Regions from separate parts of the Ideonella alba genome, predicted to be linked through region 3. Evidence: predicted binding sites of a transcription regulator. Region 3 holds the regulator's gene; each other region holds the start of a gene.
The links. The regulator sigma-54, encoded in region 3, starts transcription at its own class of promoters, with help from an activator protein. The targets are predictions, from matches to a motif close to TGGCANGNAANCTGCTTT.

Region 1 (5,886 bases), on a different contig from region 3:
AGCGCGTCGCGCGCCTCGACCGGGTCGTCCAGCCGCAGGCTCAGGTAGGCATAGCCCTTGAGCGTGAACAGGTAGAAGCGGGTGACCGCGTCGTCCTGGGCGCCGGGCAGCGGCTGGCGCGGCACCTCGCGCCAGGCCGCGGGCAGGCCCAGCGCCTGCGCCCCCACCAGCAGCGCACGACGCGCCACATCGCGCGCCAGCGACAGGCGGTGGCCGTAGAAGTGGTGGCGGTACAGCGCGATCAGCACCGCCGGGTGGCCCGGGGCCAAGGCCTGCGCACGCATCAGCGCAGCCATCGCGGCGGGCGGGTCGGCGCGCAGCCGACCGGCCTCGGCCAGCGCCGCCTCGGCCGCGCCGGGCAGGCCGCGGCCCAGCACCGCATCGTCGAAGCCGCTGGCGTCCACCACCGGCTCCGTCAGTGGCGCTTCAGCGAGGACAGCGGCACCGTGGCGGCCGCGGGCGGCGCGGCGTCGCTGGAACTGCTGCAGGCGCAGGGCCCGGCCGAGGGGTTGAAGAAGGTCAGGCCCGACGAGGTGGGCGTCTCGGCGAAATCGACCGTGACGCCGTCGAGCACCAGGCGGCTCTCGGCCGGCAGGAAGACCCGCACGTCGCCGAACACCATCTCGGCATCACCCGCGGCCGGCGACTCGGCCACGGTGAATTCCGACGCATAGCCCGAGCAGCCGCCCGGCGTGACCGTCAGCCGGAAGCCGCCAGCCGGGTGCGACGAGAAGCGCACCATGCGGCGCATGAACTTCGCCGCAGCCGGCGTGACGGTCACATTGGGAAGAATCATTCCAGTCTCCATGTGCAGAACAAAAGGGCCTGGGCAGTCAGCCGACCGAACCCAGTCGCGACGTGGATCCGGCTTTGCCGGTCCACAGACGCGGCCCCCCTGGGGGGGAGGCGCCGCAGGCGCTTCGGGGGGGTGGTCAGACCTTCTTGATGCAGCCGTCGACGGGGCAGACCGACACGCACTGCGGCGCGTCGAACTGGCCTTCGCACTCGGTGCACTTGGCCGGGTCGATGATGAAGGTGCCGCCCTTTTCGCGGATGGCAACGTTGGGGCATTCGGGCTCGCAGGCGGAGCAGCCGGTGCACATCGAGGCAATGATCTTCAGGGCCATGGTGAGTTCTCCTGGCGGGGTCGGGGAAAGGGCCATCAGGCGGCGAGTTCGGCCGCGTCGCCGGCAGCGCCGGTGAACGCGCCCTGGCGGATGCGCGCATCGCCGCGCGCCTGGTGGGTGATCTGGCCGGCGGCCACGCGGCCGCAGTAGTCGGTGAACCAGCTCAGCGCGGCCTTCTCGATGAACTCGTGCGCGTACTGGTCGACCGGCTCGATGCCGGCGGCCGTCAGCTCGTCACGCGGGCAGGCGCCGATCTTCGAGACCAGCACCGCATGGCAGTCGTTGATGGCGCCGACGATGCTGGGCAACTGCTCGTCTTCGCCATAGCCGCCCTGGCAGTACAGGTCCACGCGGCGGTGGCCCACAAAGAGCGCCTCCTTGCGGCTGACCTCGAAGATCTGGAACTCGGTGGCGTGGCCGAAGTGCTGGTTGACGCGGCCATGGCCCTCGGTGGCCACCGCCACCAGCACCTTCAGGTCCTCCTGGCCGGCGATCAGGGCGGCGTCCAGCGCGGCATCGAGCGCATCGACCTTGGCCTGGTGCTGGGCCTGGCGCTCGGCCTCGACCTTCTGCTGGTAGGCGCGGCGCTTATCCAGGTCGTAGTGGATGTCCATCGCCTCGATCTTGTCGAGCGTGAATTCCTCCGAGCGGTCTTCACCCAGCAGGCCCACCGCATCCGCGCGGCACTGGCGGCAGTGGCGCATCAGGTTGGCGCCACCCATGCAGGCGTCCTGCACCGCCTTGAGCTCCTGCGCGGTGGGGCCGCGCTGGCCGGTCAGGCCGAACACCGTGCCGTGCTCGGGCTCGGAGATCAGCGGCATGATGTTGTGCAGGAAGGCGCCGCGCTTCTTGACCTCGCGGTTCACCTCGATCAGGTGCTCGTCGTTGATGCCGGGAATCAGCACCGAGTTGATCTTGGTGAGCACGCCGCGCGCGGTCAGCATCTCCAGGCCCAGCATCTGGCGCTCGTGCAGGATCTTCGCCGCCTCGACGCCGGTGTAGCGCTTGTGGTTGTAGAAGATCCAGGGATAGATCTTCTCGCCCACCGCCGGGTCGACCATGTTGATCGTGATCGTGACGTGGTCGATGTTGTACTTGCAGATCTCATCGACCATGTCCGGCAGCGCCAGGCCGTTGGTCGACAGGCACAGCTTGATGTCGGGCGCCTGCTCGGCGAGCTGGCGCATGGTGTCGAAGGTCTTCTTCGGGTTGGCCAGCGAATCACCCGGGCCGGCGATGCCCAGCACCGTCATCTGCGGAATCTCGCTGGCCACCGCCAGCACCTTCTTCACCGCCTGGTCGGGCGTCAGCTTCTGGCTGACCACGCCGGGGCGCGATTCATTGCTGCAGTCGTACTTGCGGTTGCAGTAGTTGCACTGGATGTTGCAGGCCGGGGCCACCGCCACATGCATGCGGGCGAAGTGGTGGTGGGCCTCTTCCGAGTAGCAGGGGTGGTTCTTGACCTTCTCCCAGATCTCGGGCGGCATGTCATCGGCACCGGCCGAGGAGCCGCAGCTGGCCTTGCCCTCGCCGCCGGTGGTGGAGCAGCCGCCACCGGTCTCGATGACCTCACTGATGGCGCTGCGACCTTTCTTCAGGTCGGCGATCGAGACGAAGGCGGCGTTGGCAGACATGGGCACCTCGCGGTCGTGGGTTGAGTCCCCTATTGCGAGAGCCGTGCCAGTCAGAAAACACTGAAAAATCAAGCACTTGGATTGGCGCGTCGGCTGTGCCGGTCACGACAAAAGCGACAAGGCCGCCCGCCGGCGGCCTTGTCGACGTCAGCGCCGGGCGGCGCTCACAGCTTGCGCACCTCGATGCGGTGCTTCTGCAGCGCATAGCCCAGTTGGCGCGGCGTGACCTTCAGCAGCCGTGCGGCCTTGGCCTGCACCCAGCCGCACTGCTCCATCGCCCAGACCAGGCGATCACGCTCGCCGGCCGGGGCCTCGGGGCCGAAGTGGCGCGGCGGCACCGCGCCCGACTCGGCCAGGCGTTCGGCCGGGCCGATGGTCAGCACCTCGTCGTCGTCGGGCAAGGGGCTGCTGTGGCCGTTGACCCGGCCGGCGAAGTGGACCACCGCCGGCGCCACCGCATCGGCCTTGTCGATGTGGTGCAGGGTCTGGGTGAGGCAGCGGTTGGAGCGGCAGGGGAAGGCCAGGCCGTTGATCGAGCCGCCCTCCACCATCGTGGCAGTGCGCTCGATGCAGTTCTGCAGCTCGCGCACATTGCCCGGCCAGTAGCAGTTGGTGAGCACCTGCATGGCCTCGGGCGTGACCTTGACGTTGCGCCGGTTCTCCTTGTTGTAGCGGTCCAGGAAATGGGCCACCAGCGGCGGGATGTCCTCGCGCCGCTCCCGCAGCGGCGGCAGGAAGATGCTGACCACGTTGATGCGGTAGTACAGGTCGGCGCGGTACTCGCCACGCTGGACCATGCGCTCGAGGTCGCGGTTGGTGGCGCAGATCAGGCGCACGTCCACCTTCACCGGCCGGCTGCCGCCGACGCGCTCGAACTCGCGCTCCTGCAGCACCCGCAGCAGCTTGGCCTGGAAGCCGGCCGAGATGTCGCCCACCTCGTCCAGGAAGAGCGTGCCGCCATGCGCCAGCTCGAAGCGGCCCTTGCGCTCGCCCACCGCGCCGGTGAAGGCGCCTTTCTCGTGGCCGAACAGCTCGGACTCCAGCAGCGATTCGGTCAGCGCCGCGCAGTTGACCTTGATGAAGGGCGCTTCCTTGCGCGGGCTGAGGAAGTGGATGGCACGCGCGATCTCTTCCTTGCCGGTGCCCGATTCGCCGCGCAGCAGCACGGTGGCGCGCGAGGGCGCGGCCTGGTGCACCTCGGCGAAGACGCGCTGCATCTGCCGGCTCTGGCCCACCACGTTGTCCAGCGAACGCCGGCGCGGGATGTCCGCGGTCAGCGCCTTCTGCAACCGGGTGGTCTCCTGCTGCAGGCGCTGGTGCTCGGCGCTGACCGAATGGTGCAGCGCCACCGACTGCGCCAGCAGCGTGGCCACCATGGTCAGGAAGCGCTGGTCGTCGGACAGCCGGGCCACGCCCTGCAGCTCGCGCTGCGCCGCCAGCACACCCACGGCGTTGTGATCCGCGCCGGTGCGCAGCGGCACCACGATGAAGGACAGGCGCTTGCCTTCCTGGGGACCGAAGGCGCCGGTGCGGTCGATGAACTCGTCGCTGTCCTCGACGTTCGTCACCACCACCGGCAGGCCGGAGAAGTGCACCCGGCCGATTACGCCCTCGCCCGGCTGCCACTGGCCGCGTTCCATCTCGTCGCGGGTCAGCCCGACGGCGCTGTGCACGCGCAGCTGGCCGTCTTCGCTGACCGGCAGCACCACCATCGCGCGCAGCAGACCCAGCTGGGCGGCCAGGGTGTTCAGCGCGGCGCGGAAGGTGCGCTGCAGGTCGAGCGAGTCGCCCAGGATGCGACACACTTCATAGATGGTGGAGAGCTCCAGATGGGAGCGCTCCTGTGCGATGCGGCTGATCACGGTGCACCTCCTGTGTCCGGGGGCGCGCCGAGACGGTGCATCCGCCGCGGCGACCCGGTTGGAGGCGGTTCAGTGCAAGAAGCGCGCCGGTGGCGCGCGCTCACCAGACCGTGGCCGGTGCGCGCAGCCGCGCCACCGGGGTGCCACCCAGCAGGTGGCTGTCGAAGAGCTCGCCGATGTCGGCCACTGTGACGCCCTGGTACAGCACGCCTTCGGGGTAGACCAGCACGTTGGGGCCACCGTCGCAGGGGCCGAGGCAGCCGGAGTAGGTGACCGCCACCTGGTCGTAGCACTGGCGCTTCTGCACTTCGGCCCAGAAGGCCTGCAGCAGCGGGCTGGCGCCCTGGGCGGCGCAGCTGCCGCGCGGATGGCCGGGCGGGCGCTGCTGGCTGCAGACGAAAACGTGGCGGGTCGGCTGGGGCATGGCGTGATGAATCGGTGGAAAGAACGGTCAGGCGACGTGGGCGGCGATCAGCGCCTGCAGCTGGCGCAGGTGGTCGGCCTCTTCCTCGGCGAACTCGGCGGCCAGCGCACGCAGCTCGGGGTCGATCGTGCTGGCGGCCACCGCGGCGTACCAGGCATGGCCGCGGCGCTCGCTGTCCATGGCCAGCGCCAGCGCCGCGGGCGCGTCCAGCAGCGCGTCGACGCCGGCCCAGTCGGCCACCTCGGGCGAGACGCCGTCGGGCCACTGGAAGTCCTGCGGCGCGATCACCGGGATCTCGCGAAAGCCCCCGCGGGCCATCGCGTCGGCCAGGTGCAGGCGCGAGTATTTGGCCATCAGCGCGAAGAAGGCCTTGAGGTCGGCATTGCCCTCCGTCGCCAGTGCGGCGGAGAGCTCCTCGTAGCGGCGGGCGGCTTCGCGCTCCAGCTGGATCGCGTGGGCCAGGAAGGTCTCGACATTCATGGGTGCTTCATCGTGAGGTCTATCCACGGCCTCGCAGAGCTCGGCCGGTTCGGCAGGCGTTCGACCGTCCGCAGGGACGGTCTCACGTCCGGCCTCACCCAAACTTGAAGAGGATGCCGTGCCCGCCACGCGGGTACTCCCACGCGACGTTGGCGTGCTCGGTGCAGATCACCCGGCAGCTGCCGCACTCCAGGCAGCCGTCGGTGATCAGCGTCACCGAACGGTTGCCCTCGGCCTTGTAGCAGCTGGCCGGGCAGACGAAGGTGCAGCTCTGGTCCTTGCAGTCGTTGGCGCAGACCTCGGGCTTCCTGATCTGGATATGCGGGCGGCCGTGGTCGACCTTGTAGCGGTTCTGGAAG
Region 2 (5,886 bases), on a different contig from region 3:
CGGCCGCCTCGTCGACGGCGTCGATGCGCTCGCGGCCCTCAGCCGGGATGGGAGATCCGGATGTGGAGCTTGTGGAGCTTGCGGTAGAGGGTGTTGCGGCTGACATCAAGCGCCTTGGCGACGTTGCTGACGTTCCAGCGATGATGCTCCAGCAGCTGCAGCAGCACCTGGCGTTCGTTGGCCTGGATCGGGTTGAGGCGGGGCAGCTCGTCGGCCGGCTCTTCGGCGGGCACGACCGGCACCGCGGGTTGCGCCACGGTGTCCGCGGGCGGCGCACCGCGCTGGGAGCGCAGGCTGGGCAGGTGCTCGACGCCGATCTGCTGGGCGTCGGCCAGCGCCACCGCCGAGCGCAGCACATGGCGCAGCTGGCGCACGTTGCCGGGCCAGGGATGGTTCAGCAGCAGACGCTCGGCCTCGGGGCTGAGGCTGCATTCGGTGCCGCCCTCGGTCTGCAGCAGGTTGCGGATCAGCTCGCGCTTGTCGCTGCGCTCGCGCAGCGGCGGCAGGTCCAGCTCGACGCCGGCCAGGCGGTAGTACAGGTCCTCGCGGAACAGGCCTTCATCGACCAGGGCCAGCAGGTTGCGGTGGCTGGCGCTGATCAGCTGGAAATTGACGTCGTGGACCTCCTCGGTGCCCAGCGGCGTGACCTGGCGCTCCTCCAGCACCCGCAGCAGCCGCGCCTGCAGGTCCAGCGGCATGTCGCCGATCTCGTCCAGGAACAGCGTGCCCCCGTCGGCCTGCAGGATCTTGCCGCGCCGGCCGGTGCGCTGCGCGCCGGTGAAGGCGCCGGCGCGGTAGCCGAACAGCTCGGCCTCGATCAGGCTCTCGGGCAGGCTGGCGCAATTGATGGCCACGAAGGCGCCGCCGCTGTGCGGGCTGGCCTCGTGCACGGCGCGGGCGAAGACCTCCTTGCCGGAGCCGGTCTCGCCGCACAGCAGGATGGGCGTCTGGCGGCCGATCACGCGGCGCGCCGTGCCCAGCTGCTGGGCCAGGCGCGGATCAGCAAAGGTGGACACCCCGCCGCTGCCCGGGCGAGGCAGCGCGGCACGGGCCGCGGCGGCCGGTCGTGCACCGGGCGTGGGTGCGGGCATCACCGTCATCGCCCCGCCGGCACGGGCGTCCTCGGCCGGGCGGCGGGCCACCGCGAAGAAGCGGTGCGCCGCATTGGCGCGGTAGGTGACGATCGGGTGGAAGGACGAGGACACGCTGCGCTGCACCATGTCGTCCAGGCTGGACTGGAACAGGTCCTCCACGCGGCGCGCGCGGATCTCGGCCACCGAGGTCATGCCCAGCTGGAACAGCGCGCTGCGGTTGGCGGCCAGGATGCGGCCGTCCTCGGACACCGCCAGGCGGCCTTCGTGCAGGGTGTAGACGAATTCGGGCCGGCTGTGGAAGTGCACCGGGTGGGCGCTGCGAAAGCGCCGGTCGATCAGCCGGTTCTCGATCATCCGCGCGGTCATGCCCAGCAGCACCAGCAGGTGCTGCTGCATCATCGAGCTGCGGCTGGAGACGTCCAGCACCGCGCACAGTTCGCCCGCCGGGTCATAGACCGGCACGGCCGAGCAGGTCAGGCCGGTGAAGGCGGTGAAGAAGTGGTCTTCGCGGCGCACCGACACCGGTGCGCCCGAGGCCAGGCAGGTGCCCATGCCGTTGGTGCCGGCGGTGTTCTCGCTCCAGATGGCGCCCACGCGCAGGCCCATCGGCTCCACCTGCGAGGCGAAATCGGCCGAGGTCACCATGTGCAGGATCACGCCCTCGGTGTCGGTCAGCACCACCGCGGTCTCGCCGTCGGAGAGCTGCTGGTACAGCGAGGTCATCTCGTAGCGCGCGCAGTCGATGACGTCGGCCATGCGCGACAGGCGCTCTTCCAGCGTCTTGGCCGGCAGCACCGGCAGCTCGCGCGGCCGGTCGGGGTGCAGGCGGTATTCGTTGAGGCAGCGGCTCCAAGAGCGCGCGACGATGTCGTTCGGGTCGTCGTGCTGGCCGCTGCGCACCACATCGAACACATGGTCGGCGTGGCCGTCGGAACGAGGCAGGACGAGGCTCATGGGAAAATCTCCCTGTTTCACGAGGACGGGCTCCCGACAGTTTGGGCGCCATTCCGGATTGTGGCGCTACCGCAGTAACGACCACGCCGGTGAAACCCCCGATGTTGATGGACTGAAATCAAGGCCCGGCCAGCCGATAAACGCCGGTGCCGCCGGTGGCTTGGAACTTGCCTCGACACCGCCGAACCCTGGAACCAGGAACCCGACCGGAGACATCCCCCGACATGCTTGCCGCCCTGCCCCAAGCCCACGGCACCGCCGAACCCCAGGCCCTGGACCTGATCTTCATCGAAGGCCTGCGCGTGCAGACCGTGATCGGCATCCACGACAGCGAACTGCATCGCCCGCAGCCGCTGGTGATTGACCTGCACGCCGGCGTGCCGCACGCCGACGCCTGCGACAGCGACCGCATCGCCGACACCATCGACTACAGCGTGGTGCGTGAACGCCTGCACGGCCTGATGCTTCACCATGGTGTCACGTTGCTCGAAGCACTGGCGGAGCAGATTGCGCAGATGCTGATCCACGATTTCGGTGCCCAGTGGGTGCGGGTCAAGGTGGTGAAGCCGAACAAGTTCGAGGACCTCGATGCGGTGGGCGTGCAGATCGAGCGCCGCGCCGGTGCCGCCTCGTCGCGCGCCGCCGGTGGCCGCAGTGCCCAGGTGCTGCGCTGGATCGGCTCGGGCATGGTGCCGGCCAAGTCCTGAACGGCTCACCCTGACGCCTCCGGGCCCTGCAGATGCGGGGCCCTTTTTCATCGGCAAGGAGCGCGCAGGGCGCAAAAAAGAACCGGTCAGCGGTGCTGACCGGTCATGCAACCCGGATGACCCCCGGGCGCTCGCAAGGCCCCCTTGCGTGCTCGCAACGCAGGCCGCGCCTGCCAGACAGGCGGCGGCCTCAAGCAGGTCAGTTGGCGGCGAACGGGTGCGACGCGCCACCCTTCTTGGCCACCACTTCCGCGGCGGTCGGCGTGCCGGCGACGGCGCGCTTGATCGACTCCTTGACCGCAGCGTAGTTGTAGTCCTGGATCTTCTTGTCGTCTTCGGCCAGCCAGTGGATGAAGACGCCGACCGAGATGAACAGGTTGTCGGCTTCGTCGGCGGGGATGGTGCCATCCTCGACGCAGTCGGCCACCGCCATGGCGACGCCACGCTGGGCCGGGCCGAACATCTGGACGGCCTGCTTGGCGCCCTTGATGGTGACCTTGTTGAACATCACGGTTGCCGGCTTGCACAGCAGGTTCGGGGCCACCACCGCCAGCAGCGAGGTGAAACCGTCCTTGTTGTTGGTCAGGCAGTTCGCGAACGCGGTTTCAGCGGCGCTGCCACGCGGGCCGATGATGAGGTCGATGTGAGCCACCTCATTGCCATCGCCCACGAGCGATTCGCCCACCAGCATGCGATCGATCTTGGCCATATTGTCAGTCTCCTGTGCTGTTCCTGTGTTGACGACGCCGGGGCTCATCCGCCGGCGCTGGTCAACATGGAATCACGTTCCATGCCACGTCGGGGCGCCAGGCGCCCCGGGCTATCCCTAGGGTGCCCCGCGGCGGTCGATCAGACCGTGCAGGAACAGCGTGGCCACGGTGAGATCGGCGCTGGTGCCGGGGTTGATGCCCTGCTGTTTCAGCTGCTCATCCCAGGCGCGCCAGCCCGGATCGGCGTCCAGACTGCGCCCGGCGGCGGGGCGCTGCAGCCACCGACTGGCATCGTTCATGACACACTGTGCCACCGCCGCACCGTGCTTGCGGACAATATGTGCATCGGGCGCCGAGGCCAGCCAGGCCAGGAAGACGCGCTGCACCGCCTCGGCGGCGGCGTCTTCGCGCGGACCCTGCGGCGCACCCACGCCCAGGTCGGCCCCGCCCAGCGCGTCCAGGCCCAGGCTGAACAGTTCGGCAAAGCCGTCGCGGTACTGGCGGGCAATGCGGTCGCGGTCAGCGGCCAGGCTCATCGCGGCGCGCAGGTCCAGCGTGGGTTCCTGGTGCACGTCCTCGTCGTCGGCATGGCCCAGACCGCCCGGATTGGCCCGGCGGATGGCGCGGTAGGCCGCGGCGCTGTCCTGCGGCGTCAGCTCGGCCAGCACTGCGCCCAGCGCCAGGCGCAGCGCGGTGTGATCGGCCGCACCGGCGGGCAGGCACCGCCAGGCCTGGGCCAGCGGCACGCACAGCAGCACGATGCCCAGGTTGGTGTTGCAGCCCACCCGCGCCCAGGTGGCGTCGACCGCCGCCTCGATGCCCTCGCCCACCGACCCGCCCGGACGGGCCAGCGCGGCGGCCGCGGCGTCGGCACTGTCCAGGAACTGCGCGGCCGTCATGCGGTGGCCGTCGCTGGCATGGCTGACGTTGCCGGGCTTGCGGGCGGCCACGTCCCAGGCGCAGGCGCGGCGCCAGGCGGCCTCGATGCGGGCGCTCATGGCCCGCCCCGGCCTGCGACAGGCGCCCGCTGGCGGAGCGGGAGGGGACTCATGCGCGCCGCGCGGCGCTGCGATCGGCGCAGCGTCGCGCCAGCAGGTCGTCCACCAGCGCTTGGGCGATGGAGAAGCCGGTCACCCGCTGCAGACCCTGCCAGGCGGCGATGCCGTTGACCTCCAGCACGGTCAGACCGTCCCGGGTGGGCAGGATGTCGACACCGGCATAGTCCAGACCCAGCGCCGCCGAGGCGCGCTCGGCCAGATCGGCCAGCTCGGGCGTCAGCGCCGCCGCCACCGGCCGCGCGCCCTGCTTGATGTTGTGGATCCAGTGGCCGCTGACGCGCTGCATGGCCGCGCGGGCCTGGCCACCGATCACCAGCACGCGCCAGTCGAAACCCGGCTCGGACAGCGGTGGCACCCAGCGCTGCAGGTAGGCCAGGCCGTTGAAGGGCGGCCCGGCCAGGCTGGGCAGTGGCTCGAAGCTCCCCTCGACCTGGCCCACCCGCACCAGACCCCGCCCCTGCGAGCCGAACAGCGGCTTGAGCACCAGCGCGTGGCCGGCCGCGGCCTCACGGGCGACGATGCGGCGCGTCACGGCCTCGCTCTCCGAGGTCCAGGTGGGCGGTGTGGGCAGGCCGGCGGCGTGCAGCAGCAGCGTGGTCATCGCCTTGTCCACGGTGCGCTCGATCGCACGGGCATCGTTGTAGACCGGCACACCCAGCTCACGCAGCACGTGCAGCACGCCCAGGCGCTGCGTGACCTGCTCGAAGCTGCCGCCGGCGATGCCGCGCACGATCACCGCCTCGGGCAGCGCGCGCTCGAAGCCAGGCAGGCGCAGGCCGTGGTGCGAGGCGCTGGTGTCGATGCCGCAGTCGGCCAGGTCCAGGCAGCGGCCCTGGGCGCCGCGTGCGCGCAGCGCCGCCTGCAGCTGGCGGGTGTGCCAGCCGACCTCGTCGGTCATGATCGCCACGCGCATCGTCATGCTCAGGCCGCCTCGCGCCAGCCCTGCAGCAGCACCGGCATGTCCAGCCGACCGGCCTCGAAGCTGCGGCCACTGGGCAGGTGCTGCACCACCACCGCGGCCGGAGCGAACAGCGCCGGATCGATCTTGTAGAAGTCGTAGCCGGCGGCCGAGAAGATGTCGGCGAAGGGCTTGCCGTAGTCGCGCGAGGTGCCCGAGGGCAGGCGCTGGGCCAGCGACCGCGCCGCCTCGACCTCGCCGTTGACCGACAGCGTGACCAGGCCACCGTAGAGGATGGCGTCGTTGGTGCGGCCCATGGCCTGCGCACCGTCGGCGGTGGGCGACGGCAGCGGCGCACTGGCGGTGCCGTCGACGATGTCGTCCAGCGCAAACCCCAGCTCATGCGCCTTGTGCAGCGCCACCTCCAGCACCCGGGCCACCACCTGGGTGGTGCCGGCGCGGCTG
Region 3 (5,886 bases):
GACGAGGACGTGGCCGCCTGGGGCGCCGCCAACGGTCTGGACGGCGCCAAGCTGCTCGACACCATGAAGTCCTTCTCGGTGGCCGGCAAGGTGCGCGCCGCCAAGCAGACCATGGAGGCCTACCGCGTCGACGGCGTGCCGATGCTGGCCATCCAGGGCCGCTGGACCACCTCGGGCTCGACCGCCGGCACCCACGAGAAGGCGCTGGCCGTGGCCGACTACCTGGTCGCGCAAGCCCGGAAGACCAAGACCTGACCCCCTGGGCTGGCCGCTGCGCGGCGTCACCCCTCCGCCGGGGCCCGGTGCACGCCGTGCGACGCCCGCGCTGAGCCCCAGGCTGGCGCACTGACCCCGCTGGGGCTGTCTTTTTCGTGCCAACGGGCTGGCGCTCGGGTGCCGGGGCCGTAGAATGGTCTGCAATTTCCGTGCCGCAGCCATGTCCCGCCGCCCTCCCCTCTGTCTGATCGCCGCGCTGGCGCTGCTGGCCTGCGTGCCGGCCCGGGCCGAGCGGGCCGACCGGACCAAGCCGCTGGTGGTGGAGAGCGACGGCAAGAAGGCCGCCTCGGTGGACCTGAGCAAGCGCACCACCACCGTCGTCGGTAACGTGGTGATCACCCAGGGCACGCTGCAGATCAAGGCCGACAAGGTGGACGTGCGCGAAGACGCGCCCGGCCGCTTCAGCGCCACCGCGCTGGGCAGCGCCGCCCAGCCCGCCACCTTCCGCCAGAAGCGCGACCGGGTGGACGAGGTCATCGAGGCCCAGGCGCTGCGCATCGAGTACGACGGCGGCGCCGACCGCATCCGCCTGGTCGGTGAGGCCCGCATGCGCATCCTGCGCGCCGGCCAGCCGGCCGACGAGGCCACCGCGGCCGTGATCGTCTACGACCAGCCGGCCGACACGCTCACCTTCGAGGGCGGCAGCCCCGGCAGCACCGCGGCGTCCAGCCGCCCGCGCCTGGTGTTCGTGCCACGCGCCGACAACCCCGAGGCCCCGCGTTGACCACGGTCGCTCCGGTCATGGCGGCCGCCGCTGCCAGCGTCAGCCGTCTGGAGGCCACCGGCCTGCGCAAGGCCTACGGCGCGCGGGTGGTGGTCAAGGACGTGCACCTGTCGGTGGGCGCCGGCGAGGTGATCGGCCTGCTCGGCCCCAACGGCGCCGGCAAGACCACCACCTTCTACATGGTGGTCGGCCTGCTGCGCTGCGATGCCGGCGAGATCCACATCGACGGCGAGCCGGTGCACCGCAAGCCGATCCACCAGCGCTCGCGCATGGGCCTGTCCTACCTGCCGCAGGAGGCCTCGATCTTCCGCAAGCTGACGGTGGACGAGAACATCCGCGCGGTGCTGGAGCTGCAGTACGGCGCCGACGGCAAGCCGCTGTCGGACAGCGAGATCCAGTCGCGCCTGGACGGCCTGCTGAACGACCTGAGCCTGACCAGCCTGCGCGACTCGCCGGCCCCGGCGCTGTCGGGCGGCGAGCGCCGCCGCGTGGAGATCGCCCGCGCGCTGGCCACGCAGCCGCGCTTCATCCTGCTGGACGAGCCCTTCGCCGGGGTCGATCCGATCGCGGTGATCGAGATCCAGCGCATCATCCAGTTCCTCAAGGCCCGTGGCATCGGCGTGCTGATCACCGACCACAACGTCCGCGAGACCCTGGGCATCTGCGACCGCGCCTACATCATCAGCGCCGGCACCGTGCTGGCCGAGGGCACGCCCGCCCACATCGTCGAGAACCCGGACGTGCGCCGGGTCTACCTTGGCGAGCACTTCAGAATGTGACCATGACGGCCCTGCTGTATTCCCTGCCCGTCATCCCGGCTGAGCGGCGAGCGCGATGAAACCGACCCTGCAGGTCCGCCTCTCGCAGCACCTGGCGCTGACGCCCCAGCTGCAGCAGTCGATCCGCCTGCTGCAGCTGTCCACGCTGGAGCTGCACCAGGAGGTCGAGCAGATGCTCGACCAGAACCCCTTCCTCGAAACCGAGGACGAAGGGCCCGGCTTCGAATTCACCTCGGTGGACCGCGCCAGCAGCACCAGCCAGCGCGAAGAGGCCGACAGCGCCGGCGCCTCGGTGGGTGAAGGCGGCGACGAGTCCGCCGGGGTGGACAGCGCCGACTTCGGCACCACCGAGCGCGACGACTGGGAAAACGGCACCGAGCGCGACGACTTCGACGGCATCCGCGAAACCCCCGGCACCGGCAGCGGCCAGGGCAACGACGACGACTTCGAGCCGCAGGAGCGCAGCGTCAGCGGCCCCACGCTGCAGGAGCACCTGCGCCAGCAGCTGCTGGGCATGCGCCTGTCGCCGCAGGACGCCGCCGCAGTGCATGTGCTGATCGAGTCGCTCGACGAGGACGGCTACCTGGATGGCACGCTGGAGGACATCGCCGAGCGCGTGGCCGACAGCCTGGGCCTGGGTGACCTGGACGACCGCGACGAGCTGCTGGACCAGCTGCGCTGCGGCCTGGCCTGGCTGCAGAGCATGGAGCCCGCCGGCGTGGGCGCTGCCAACCTGGGCGACTGCCTGTGCCTGCAGCTGCGCCACCGCCCCGCGGGCCCGGCGCGCGACTGCGCGATGGCCATCGCCCGCAGCCACCTCGAGCTGCTCGCCCGGCGCGACCTGAAGAAGCTGGCCAGCGCCACCGGCGCCGACGAGCCCACCGTCAAGGCCGCGCAGGCGCTGATCGTGGCCTGCGAGCCCAAGCCCGGCCGGCCCTTCTCGCCGGCCGAGAGCCTGATCGTGGTGCCCGATGTGATCGTCGTGAAGAGCGGCCGCAACTGGAAGGTCACGCTCAACCCCGACGTGATGCCCAAGCTGCGCGTCAGCGAGCTCTACGCCCAGGCCATCCGCGGCCAGCGCGGCGGCGGCAACCTGTCGGCGCGGCTGCAGGAAGCACGCTGGTTCATCCGCAACATCCAGCAGCGCTTCGACACCATCCAGCGCGTCAGCCAGGCCATCGTCGAGCGCCAGAAGGCCTTCTTCACGCACGGCGAGATCGCGATGAAGCCGCTGGTGCTGCGCGAGATCGCCGACGAGCTGGGCCTGCACGAATCCACCATCTCCCGCGTGACCACCGCCAAGTACATGGCCACGCCCTTTGGCACCTTCGAGCTGAAGTACTTCTTCGGCTCCAGCCTGAACACCGACGCCGGTGGCAACGCCAGCTCCACCGCGGTGCGGGCGCTGATCAAGCAGTTCGTCGCCGCCGAGGACATCAAGAAGCCGCTGTCCGACAGCCAGATCGCCGACATGCTGGAAGAGCAGGGCATCCAGGTGGCGCGCCGCACCGTGGCCAAGTACCGTGAAGCCTTGAAGATTGCGCCGGCCAACCTGCGCAAAGCCATGTGAACACCCCCCGCCGCGTCACCCGCAGCGACGCGCCGGCCGCCGCCCTCGGCCCCGGCGTGATGTTCCTGCCCTGCGCCGCCGGGGTGGAGCCGCTGCTGGCCGATGAATGCGCGCGTTTGCTGCCCGAGGGCACGAATGTGGAGGCCAGCCGCGGCGGCGTCTTCGTCGATGGCACGCCTGAGGACGCGCTGCGCCTGAACCTGGGCAGCCGCCTGGCCCAGCGCGTGCTGTGGCAGGTGGCCGGCGGCGTCTACCGCGACGAGCGTGATCTGTACGACCTGGCCCGCCAGGTCGACTGGACCCGCTGGATCACCCCCGCGCAGACGCTGCGCGTGGACACCAGCGCCTGGCGCAGCCCGCTGCACAGCCTGAACTTCGCCGGCCTGAAGATCAAGGACGCGGTGTGTGACGCGCTGCGCGACGCCACCGGCGAGCGCCCCAGCGTCGACACCCGCTTCCCCGACCTGTCGCTGGTGCTGCACCTGGGCCCCGAGCATGCGCAGCTGAGCGTGGACCTGTCCGGCGAAGCCCTGTTCAAGCGCGGCTGGCGCGAGGCCAAGGGCGAAGCCCCGCTCAAGGAGACGCTGGCCGCCGCCATGCTGGCCGCCGCCGGCTGGCAAGGCCGCGAACAGGACGGCCCGCTGCTCGACCCCTGCTGCGGCGCCGGCACCATCGCCATCGAGGCCGCGCAGATCGCCTGCGGCATCGCCCCCGGCGGGCAGCGCCGCTTCGCGTTCGAGAAGCTGCTGCCCTTCAAGCCGCTGCTGGGCACCTGGGGCCAGATGAAGCGCGCCGCCGAGGCCGCCGTCCACGCGCCCGCGGTGAAGATCTACGCCGGCGACGTGAGCTTTCGCATGACCGACTTCGCCACCCGCAACGCCGAGCGCGCCGGGGTGGCCCACGCCATCGAGTTCAAGACCGCCGACGCGCTGCAGCGCCCCGCCCCCGCCGAGGCCGGCACCATCGTGATGAACCCCCCCTATGGCGAGCGTATTGCGCCCAAGGGTTCCGGCCAGGGCACCGGCGGCGTGCGCGGCGAGGTGATGGGCGAGCGCTTCGAAGGCGCCGCCGACGCCGGCGAGTTCTACGCCCGCCTGGCCGCCCACTGGAAGAAGGCCTACACCGGCTGGACCGCCTGGGTCCTCACCCCCGAGGCCAAGACCCCCAGCCTGATGCGCCTGAAGGAAAGCCGCCGCGTGCCGATGTGGAACGGTCCGATCGAGTGCCGGATGTTCCGGTTTGATCTGGTGGCGGGGTCGATGCGCAAGGATGCGGCAGGTTGAAGCTCAGCGCTTGACCACCGGCCTGCCCGTGAGTGTGGCCAGATAGCGCGAGACGCGGTCGTGCTGAGCCGTCATGCGCTCGGCCATGCCCTTTTGCGGCGTGGCCAGCAGGCGGTCCATCGACGCCGAGGTGATCGTGGCCACCGCCACCGGCGGCACCACGCTGCGGTCGACGTAGACCTCGTACTCGTAGCCGCCAATGGTGGCGATGTGGTCCACGGTCGCGGTGCGTGCTGCGACGGCTTCGCTCAGGGCCCGACGGGCCAGATCCGACGGTTCCTGGGCGCACACGGCGGCGGACAGGGACCAGGCCATCACGGCGCTCAACCATCGTGTCACGAGGTGCCGCCTGTCTGTGCCGGCTTCAGGCCGCGGCCGCCCCGGCCGCCTGCCGCAGCGCCTGCGCAAACACTTCGGGCGGCTGCCCGCCGCTGACCAGGTACTGGCGGTTGATCACCACCGCGGGCACCGAGTGGATGCCGGCCTGCTGCCACAGCGCCTGCTCCTGGCGCACCTCGGCGGCGTAGCGCTGCGGATCGTCGATCACTGCGGCGGCCTCGGCGGCGTCCAGCCCGGCCTCGGCCGCGGCGGCGCGCAGCACCGCCGGGTCGGCCGGGTTCAGGCCGTCGCGGTGGTAGGCCAGCAGCAGCGCCTGCTTCAGCGCCTTCTGTTCGGTCTCACCCACGGTGCCGGCCCAGTGCAGCAGGCGGTGGCCGTCGAAGGTGTTCCAGATGCGGGTGCGGTTGGCGGTGCGCATCGGAAAGCCCAGCGCTTCGGCGCGCTGCTGGATCATCTGCGCGGCGCCGGCCAGTTCCTCGCGGCTGCGGCCGTACTTGCGTGACAGGTGCCCGGCGATCTCCTCGCCCTCGGGCGGCATCTGCGGGTTCAGCTCGAAGGGCTGGAAGCGCAGCGATACCGGGCCGATCTCGGGGCCTACCTGGGCCAGCGCCTGCTCCAGCGAGGCCAGGCCGATCGCGCACCAGGGGCACACGATGTCGGAGACGAACTCGATCTGCATCATGGCCCTAGTCTAGGTCCATGGCGCGCTCACTTATGATCGACGGCACATCGACCTGACAAACAACAGGGGGAGACATGATGCGATGGACAGGATGGCGCGCGGCGCGCCGGGCAGGGGTGACTGTGCTCTGCGCAGTCCTGGTGGCCTGCGGAGGCGGTGGCGGTGGAGGCGGTGGCTCGGATCCTGTGACGCCGCCAGGCGACACGACCAGTGGCCTGCTGCCCACTGCGCCG
Region 4 (5,886 bases), on a different contig from region 3:
GTGGAACAGGTCCTCGCGGAAGGCGCCGTCGCGCACGCGCTGCTCCAGGTTCTGGTGGGTGGCGGCGATGACCCGCACATTGGCCTTGAGCGGCTGGTGGCCGCCCACGCGGTAGAACTGGCCGTCGGACAGCACGCGCAGCAGGCGCGTCTGCAGGTCAAACGGCATGTCGCCGATTTCATCGAGGAACAACGTGCCGCCATCGGCCTGCTCGAAGCGGCCGCGGCGCATGGTCTGCGCGCCGGTGAAGGCGCCGCGCTCATGGCCGAAGAGCTCGCTCTCCAGCAGGTCCTTGGGGATGGCCGCGGTGTTGATGGCAATGAAGGGGCCGTTGGTGCCGCCGTCGCCGCGTGGGCTGTGGCGGTGCAATGCGCGCGCCACCAGTTCCTTGCCCGAGCCGCTCTCGCCGGTGATCAGCACCGTCACGTTGCTCTGGCTGAGGCGGCCGATGGCGCGGAAGACATCCTGCATCGCCGGGGCCTGACCCAGGATCTCGGGCGCGGGCTGGTGGCGTTCATCGCCCACCTCCTCGCGCAGGCTCTCATCCACCGCGCGCCGGATCAGCTCGGTGGCCTTGGTCAGGTCGAAGGGCTTGGGCAGGTACTCGAAGGCGCCGCCCTGGAAGGCCGACACGGCACTGTCCAGGTCGGAGTAGGCGGTCATGATGATGACCGGCAGGCCCGGCAGGCGCTGCTTGACCTGGCTGAGCAGGTCCAGGCCGGAGCCGCCCGGCATGCGGATGTCGCTGACCAGCACCTGCGGCTCGTCGCCGTCGTTCAGGGCGTGCAGGACATCGCGGGGGTTGGCGAAGCTGCGCACCGGCAGCTGTTCGCGCGCGAGGGCCTTCTCGAGCACGAAGCGGATGGATTGGTCGTCGTCAACGATCCAGATGGGTTTCATGCAGGGTGCTCAGGGCAACGGAATCACGATCTTGAAGACCGTGCGTCCCGGCTCGCTGTCGCACTCGATCGTGCCCTGGTGTTGTTGCACGAAAGTCTGCGCCAGCGTGAGCCCGAGGCCTGAGCCGCCCTCCCGCCCCGATACCAGCGGGTAGAAGATGCGGTCTCGCAGCGATTCGGGGACGCCCGGTCCGTTGTCCTGGATATGCAATTCCAGTGCCAGTCGGAAGCGCTGCTTGCCGATCGTCACCTGCCGCGACACGCGCGTGCGCAGCACGATGCGCGCATCGCCTTGGTCGATCTGTTCGGCCAGCGCCTGGCAGGCGTTGTGGACGATGTTGAGCACCGCCTGGATCAGCTGCTCGCGGTCGCCGCGGAACTCGGGGATGGAGGCGTCGTAGTCGCGCAGCACCTGCAGGCCGCGCGGGTACTCGGCCAGCACCAGCGAGCGCACGCGTTCGCAGACCTCGTGGATGTTGACGTCGCTGACGATGTGCGGCTTGCGGTGCGGCGCCAGCAGGCGGTCGACCAGGGCCTGCAGCCGGTCGGCCTCGTGGATGATGACCTGGGTGTACTCGCCCAGCTCCGGCGAGGGCAGCTCCAGCGCCAGCAGCTGCGCCGCGCCGCGGATGCCGCCCAGCGGGTTCTTGATCTCGTGCGCCAGGTTGCGGATCAGCTCGCGCGTGACCTGCGACTGACCGGCCACGCGCTCCTCGCGGTCCTGGCGGGTCTGCTGCTCGATCTCGATCATCTCCACCAGCAGCCGCTCGTGCGAGTGGTCGATCTGGCTGACGATGAAATGCACCGGCAGCGGCTCGGTGGCGCCCACCACCGCGCGGCGCAGCGCGCTCTCGAAGCGGCGGGTGGAGAACTGGTTGGCGGCCAGCGCCTGCAGGGCCTCGAGCAGCTGGGCCGGCTCGCGGCACCATTCCAGCAGCGAGCGCGAGGTCAGCGTGCGGCGCGACAGGCCGATCACCGACTCCAGCACGCTGTTGACGAACAGGCACTGGCCATCGGGGCGCACCACCGCCACCATCGTGGCGAGCTGGTCGAAGGCCTCCCAGTGACGCTCGCTGGGCGACGGGGTCACCGGTCGCGTGGGCATCACGAGGCCACTTTGCTGATCTCGCGCCGCAGTGCGGCGATGTCGGCTTCCTTGCGGGTGATGGCCGCCTTGATCTCGGCCACGCGGTCGATGTACTTCTGCGGGTTGCGCACCTCGTCACCGCGGCGTTCGGGTTCGCCGTTGTTGTACTCGCGACGCAAGGCCTCGAGGGCGGCCTCCTCCTTGGCGAGTTCGGACTCGAGGATGCGGCGGGCGTCGCTCTCGCGGGCGCGCTGGTCGGCGTCATTGACCTTGGCGCTGCCGGGCGAGGCCGAGGGCACCGGCCGCGCCTTGGGCATGGCCACCGACGTGGGCTGCTGGGCTTCGCGCGCCTTGCAGCCGCGCTGCTCGGCTTCCTTGGCGGTGATGGTGTTGGTGAACACGTTGCCAGGGCAGACGTAGTACACCTGCGTGCCCGACTGGGCCCGGACGGCCGACGCCGCCAGCAGGCCCAGGCCGAGGACCAACAGCACACCAGGAGCACGGGGGGCAGGAGGGGATCGCATGGCGGCATTGTCGCTGGATTGGCAGCGCAGCGTGATGACAGGCTGGGGATCAACGCCCGGCGCCGCCCGCCGGCCGACGCCACTGCGGCGCCCCAAAGAAAAAGGGACGGCCAGGCCGTCCCTTTCGTGCGCGATCCCGCGAGGGATCACAGGGCGTAGTACATGTCGTACTCGACCGGGTGCACGGCCATGCGGAAGCGGGTGACTTCCTGCATCTTCAGGTCGATGTAGGCATCGAGGTAGGCGTCGGTGAACACGCCGCCCTTGGTCAGGAACGCGCGGTCCTTGTCCAGGTACTCGAGGGCCTGGTCCAGGCTGTGGCAGACGGTCGGGATCTTCGCGTCTTCTTCCGGCGGCAGGTGGTACAGGTCCTTGGTGGCGGCTTCGCCCGGGTGGATCTTGTTCTCCACGCCGTCCAGGCCCGCCATCAGCAGCGCGGCGAAGCACAGGTACGGGTTGGCCGAGGGATCCGGGAAGCGGGCTTCCACGCGACGGCCCTTCGGGTTGGCCACGTAGGGGATGCGGATCGAGGCCGAGCGGTTCTTGGCCGAGTAGGCCAGCTTGACCGGGGCTTCGAAGCCGGGGACCAGGCGCTTGTAGCTGTTGGTGCCGGGGTTGGTGATCGCGTTCAGCGCGCGGGCGTGCTTGATGATGCCGCCGATGTAGTACAGCGCGAACTCGCTCAGGCCGGCATAGCCGTCGCCCGCGAACAGGTTCTTGCCGTCCTTCCAGACAGACTGGTGCACGTGCATGCCGGAGCCGTTGTCGCCAACGATGGGCTTGGGCATGAAGGTGGCGGTCTTGCCATAGGCATGGGCCACGTTCACGATGATGTACTTCTGCAGCTGCAGCCAGTCAGCGCGCTGGACCAGCGAGCTGAACTTGGTGCCGATTTCCATCTGGCCGGCGTTGGCCACTTCGTGGTGGTGCACTTCCACCGGGATGCCCAGCTGCTCGAGCAGCAGGCACATCTCCGAGCGCATGTCCTGGCCGCTGTCGACCGGCGGGACCGGGAAGTAGCCGCCCTTGACGGTGGGACGGTAGCCGGTGTTGCCGTGCTCGTACTCCTTGCTGGAGTTCCAGGCGGCTTCCTCGGACTCGATCTTGAAGAACGAGCCGCCCATTTCGTTGCCCCAGCGGACGCTGTCGAACACGAAGAACTCGGGCTCCGGACCGAAGTAGGCGACATCGCCCAGGCCGGAGGCCTTCATGTAGGCTTCAGCGCGCTTGGCCAGCGAGCGCGGATCGCGCTCGTAGGGCTTGCCGTCGGTGGGATCGATGACGTCGCAGGTCAGGATCAGCGTCGGCTCTTCGAAGAACGGGTCGATGTTGGCCGTGTTCGGGTCCGGCATCAGCAGCATGTCCGACGCTTCGATGCCCTTCCAGCCAGCGATCGACGAGCCGTCGAACGCATGGCCCGACTGGAACTTGTCTTCGTCAAAAGCGGACACGGGCACGGAGACGTGCTGTTCCTTGCCACGGGTATCGGTGAAGCGGAAGTCAACGAACTTGACGTCGTTGTCCTTCACGAGCTTCATCACGTCGGCGACGGTCTTGGCCATCAGAAAGGCTCCTGGCGGATGGTTGGCTGAGAAGAATCGGGAATGAATTCCGGGAACGGCGGTCGGGCGGTACAGGGCCCCATGACAGGGTTCACCCGTGGAACCCGACTGCAGCGGGCGGAATGTAGCAGAAAGCGTGCCCAAATCTGGTGATCGGCCAGGGGGTTTCAGCGGGGCGGGTCCCCGAGGAAGCACGGGACTTGACGGACGTCACCTGAGGCAATGCACCGTCCTGGTGATCAATATGCATCATATTGGTGCATTCGCGGCGCCCTCATTCGGTGCTGACGCGCAGCTCCGGAAAGGCCGCCAATCCGCCCTTCAGCGCCTCGAAGGCCTGGGCGGCCAGCACCGGCTCGCCCTTGACCCCGAGCTCGATGTGACGCCCGCGCTGCGGATGGTCGACGCTGGGCAGGCTGAACACCCGCACGCCGGCAAAGCGCGCCTCGATGGACTCCATCAGCGGCGTCAGCGTGGCCTCCAGGCCGTTGTAGACGTACAGCGCATGCTCGGCATGCGGCTGCGGGCGCAGGTCGGCGTAGCAGGTGTCGAGCACCCACTCGATCATCGGGTGCGCCATCACCGGGAACCCGGGCACGAAGTGCAGGCGCCCGAGGCTGAAGCCGGGGATCTTGTTGTACGGGTTGGGGATCAGCGTGGCGCCTGCCGGGAACACGCCCATGTTCAGGCGGTGCACGTTGTCGGGCCGCTCGGGCTCCCAGGCCACGCCCTGCTCGGCGGCCACCTCGCGCATGCGCTCCTCGATCAGCGCCTTGGCGCCCGGGTGCAGCGCCAGCGGCAGGCCGGCGGCCAGGGCGGCGCACTGGCGTGTGTGGTCGTCGGGCGTGGCGCCGATGCCGCCGCACGAGAAGACGATGTCGCCGCTCTCGCGGGCCTCCTTCAGCGCGGCGATGATGCGCGGGCGGTCGTCGCCGATGAACTGCGCCCAGCCCAGCGCATGGCCGCGGGCCGCCAGCAGTTCGATCAGCCTGGGCAGGTGCTTGTCCTGGCGGCGACCCGAGAGGATCTCGTCGCCGATCACGAGCAGACCGAAACTCATGGCAACCTCGGTGCGTCGGTGACGGGGGGCAGCGGTGCGGCAGGCGGCTCGACGGGCACCACCTCGACCGTCTGGCGGCGGCGCAACTCGTCGAGCGCCGCCAGCGCATAGTGGGCGAACCACAGCGCCGCGAAAGCGAAGACCAGCGTGTAGAGCCACACCGCCACCGCGATCATCAGCGGCGCGAAGATCAGCGCCGCCGCACCGCCCACCGCCCAGATCAGCGAGGGCGCCGCGCCCAGATAGCCGGTGACCACGCCGATCAGCAGCAGCGGCCAACGGTGCTCGGCGACCACGGTGCGGCGCTCGGCGGCGCTGGCGGTGTCGGCCAGCACGTCGAAGCCCATGACCTGGCGGGTCAGCCAACCCCAGATCAGCGGCGGGACGATCAGCACCAGTGGCGGAATCAGCCACAGCGGCATGGTCACCAGCAGGGCCGCCAGCGCCACCAGCGTGCAGCCCACCGACCACAGCACCGCGGTCACGAAGGACGCGCCATGGCGCTGCTCCAGCGTCGGGAATCGCCGCTCGCGCACCAGACGGGCCACCGCCGGCGTGGCCAACCAGGCCACCAGCAGCAGGCTCAGCACGACGATCAGCGGCACCGCCAGCGCCAGCACGATCACCGGCCCGACCAGCGACCGCCACGACGCGCCCAGGTTGACCTCGATCCACTGCAGCATCGCCGCCACCAGCGACCAGCCCTCCAGCGTGGACCGCACGCCGGCCACCGCGGACTCCCAGAACAGCCAGC

Region 1: the regulator sigma-54 is predicted to act here: its motif matches at 2,793-2,810, upstream of nifB (nitrogenase cofactor biosynthesis protein NifB).
Region 2: the regulator sigma-54 is predicted to act here: its motif matches at 2,205-2,222, upstream of folB (dihydroneopterin aldolase).
Region 4: the regulator sigma-54 is predicted to act here: its motif matches at 4,197-4,214, upstream of glnA (type I glutamate--ammonia ligase).

Annotation. Positions count from the first base shown of each region.
Region 1 is NZ_JAGQDD010000023.1:28,008-33,893, forward strand. It holds gene KAK03_RS21570 (hypothetical protein) at 1-404, opposite strand, end outside; gene KAK03_RS21575 (HesB/IscA family protein) at 416-796, opposite strand; gene KAK03_RS21580 (4Fe-4S binding protein) at 933-1,127, opposite strand; gene nifB (nitrogenase cofactor biosynthesis protein NifB) at 1,163-2,761, opposite strand; gene nifA (nif-specific transcriptional activator NifA) at 2,926-4,623, opposite strand; gene KAK03_RS21595 ((2Fe-2S) ferredoxin domain-containing protein) at 4,724-5,047, opposite strand; gene KAK03_RS21600 (ferritin family protein) at 5,075-5,527, opposite strand; gene KAK03_RS21605 (ferredoxin family protein) at 5,622-5,886, opposite strand, start outside.
Region 2 is NZ_JAGQDD010000005.1:51,528-57,413, reverse strand. It holds gene KAK03_RS09215 (flavoprotein) at 1-106, opposite strand, end outside; gene KAK03_RS09210 (sigma-54-dependent Fis family transcriptional regulator) at 39-2,048, opposite strand; gene folB (dihydroneopterin aldolase) at 2,273-2,755, shown strand; gene fae (formaldehyde-activating enzyme) at 2,955-3,464, opposite strand; gene KAK03_RS09195 (triphosphoribosyl-dephospho-CoA synthase) at 3,582-4,463, opposite strand; gene KAK03_RS09190 (ATP-grasp domain-containing protein) at 4,513-5,436, opposite strand; gene mch (methenyltetrahydromethanopterin cyclohydrolase) at 5,445-5,886, opposite strand, start outside.
Region 3 is NZ_JAGQDD010000018.1:91,758-97,643, reverse strand. It holds gene KAK03_RS19625 (thiol:disulfide interchange protein DsbA/DsbL) at 1-255, shown strand, start outside; gene lptA (lipopolysaccharide transport periplasmic protein LptA) at 437-1,000, shown strand; gene lptB (LPS export ABC transporter ATP-binding protein) at 1,018-1,779, shown strand; gene KAK03_RS19610 (RNA polymerase factor sigma-54) at 1,835-3,349, shown strand; gene KAK03_RS19605 (THUMP domain-containing class I SAM-dependent RNA methyltransferase) at 3,409-4,632, shown strand; gene KAK03_RS19600 (hypothetical protein) at 4,636-4,947, opposite strand; gene KAK03_RS19595 (DsbA family oxidoreductase) at 4,997-5,653, opposite strand; gene KAK03_RS19590 (hypothetical protein) at 5,839-5,886, shown strand, end outside.
Region 4 is NZ_JAGQDD010000030.1:11,468-17,353, reverse strand. It holds gene ntrC (nitrogen regulation protein NR(I)) at 1-900, opposite strand, end outside; gene glnL (nitrogen regulation protein NR(II)) at 910-2,004, opposite strand; gene KAK03_RS23600 (hypothetical protein) at 2,004-2,477, opposite strand; gene glnA (type I glutamate--ammonia ligase) at 2,657-4,072, opposite strand; gene KAK03_RS23590 (competence/damage-inducible protein A) at 4,347-5,132, opposite strand; gene KAK03_RS23585 (EI24 domain-containing protein) at 5,129-5,886, opposite strand, start outside.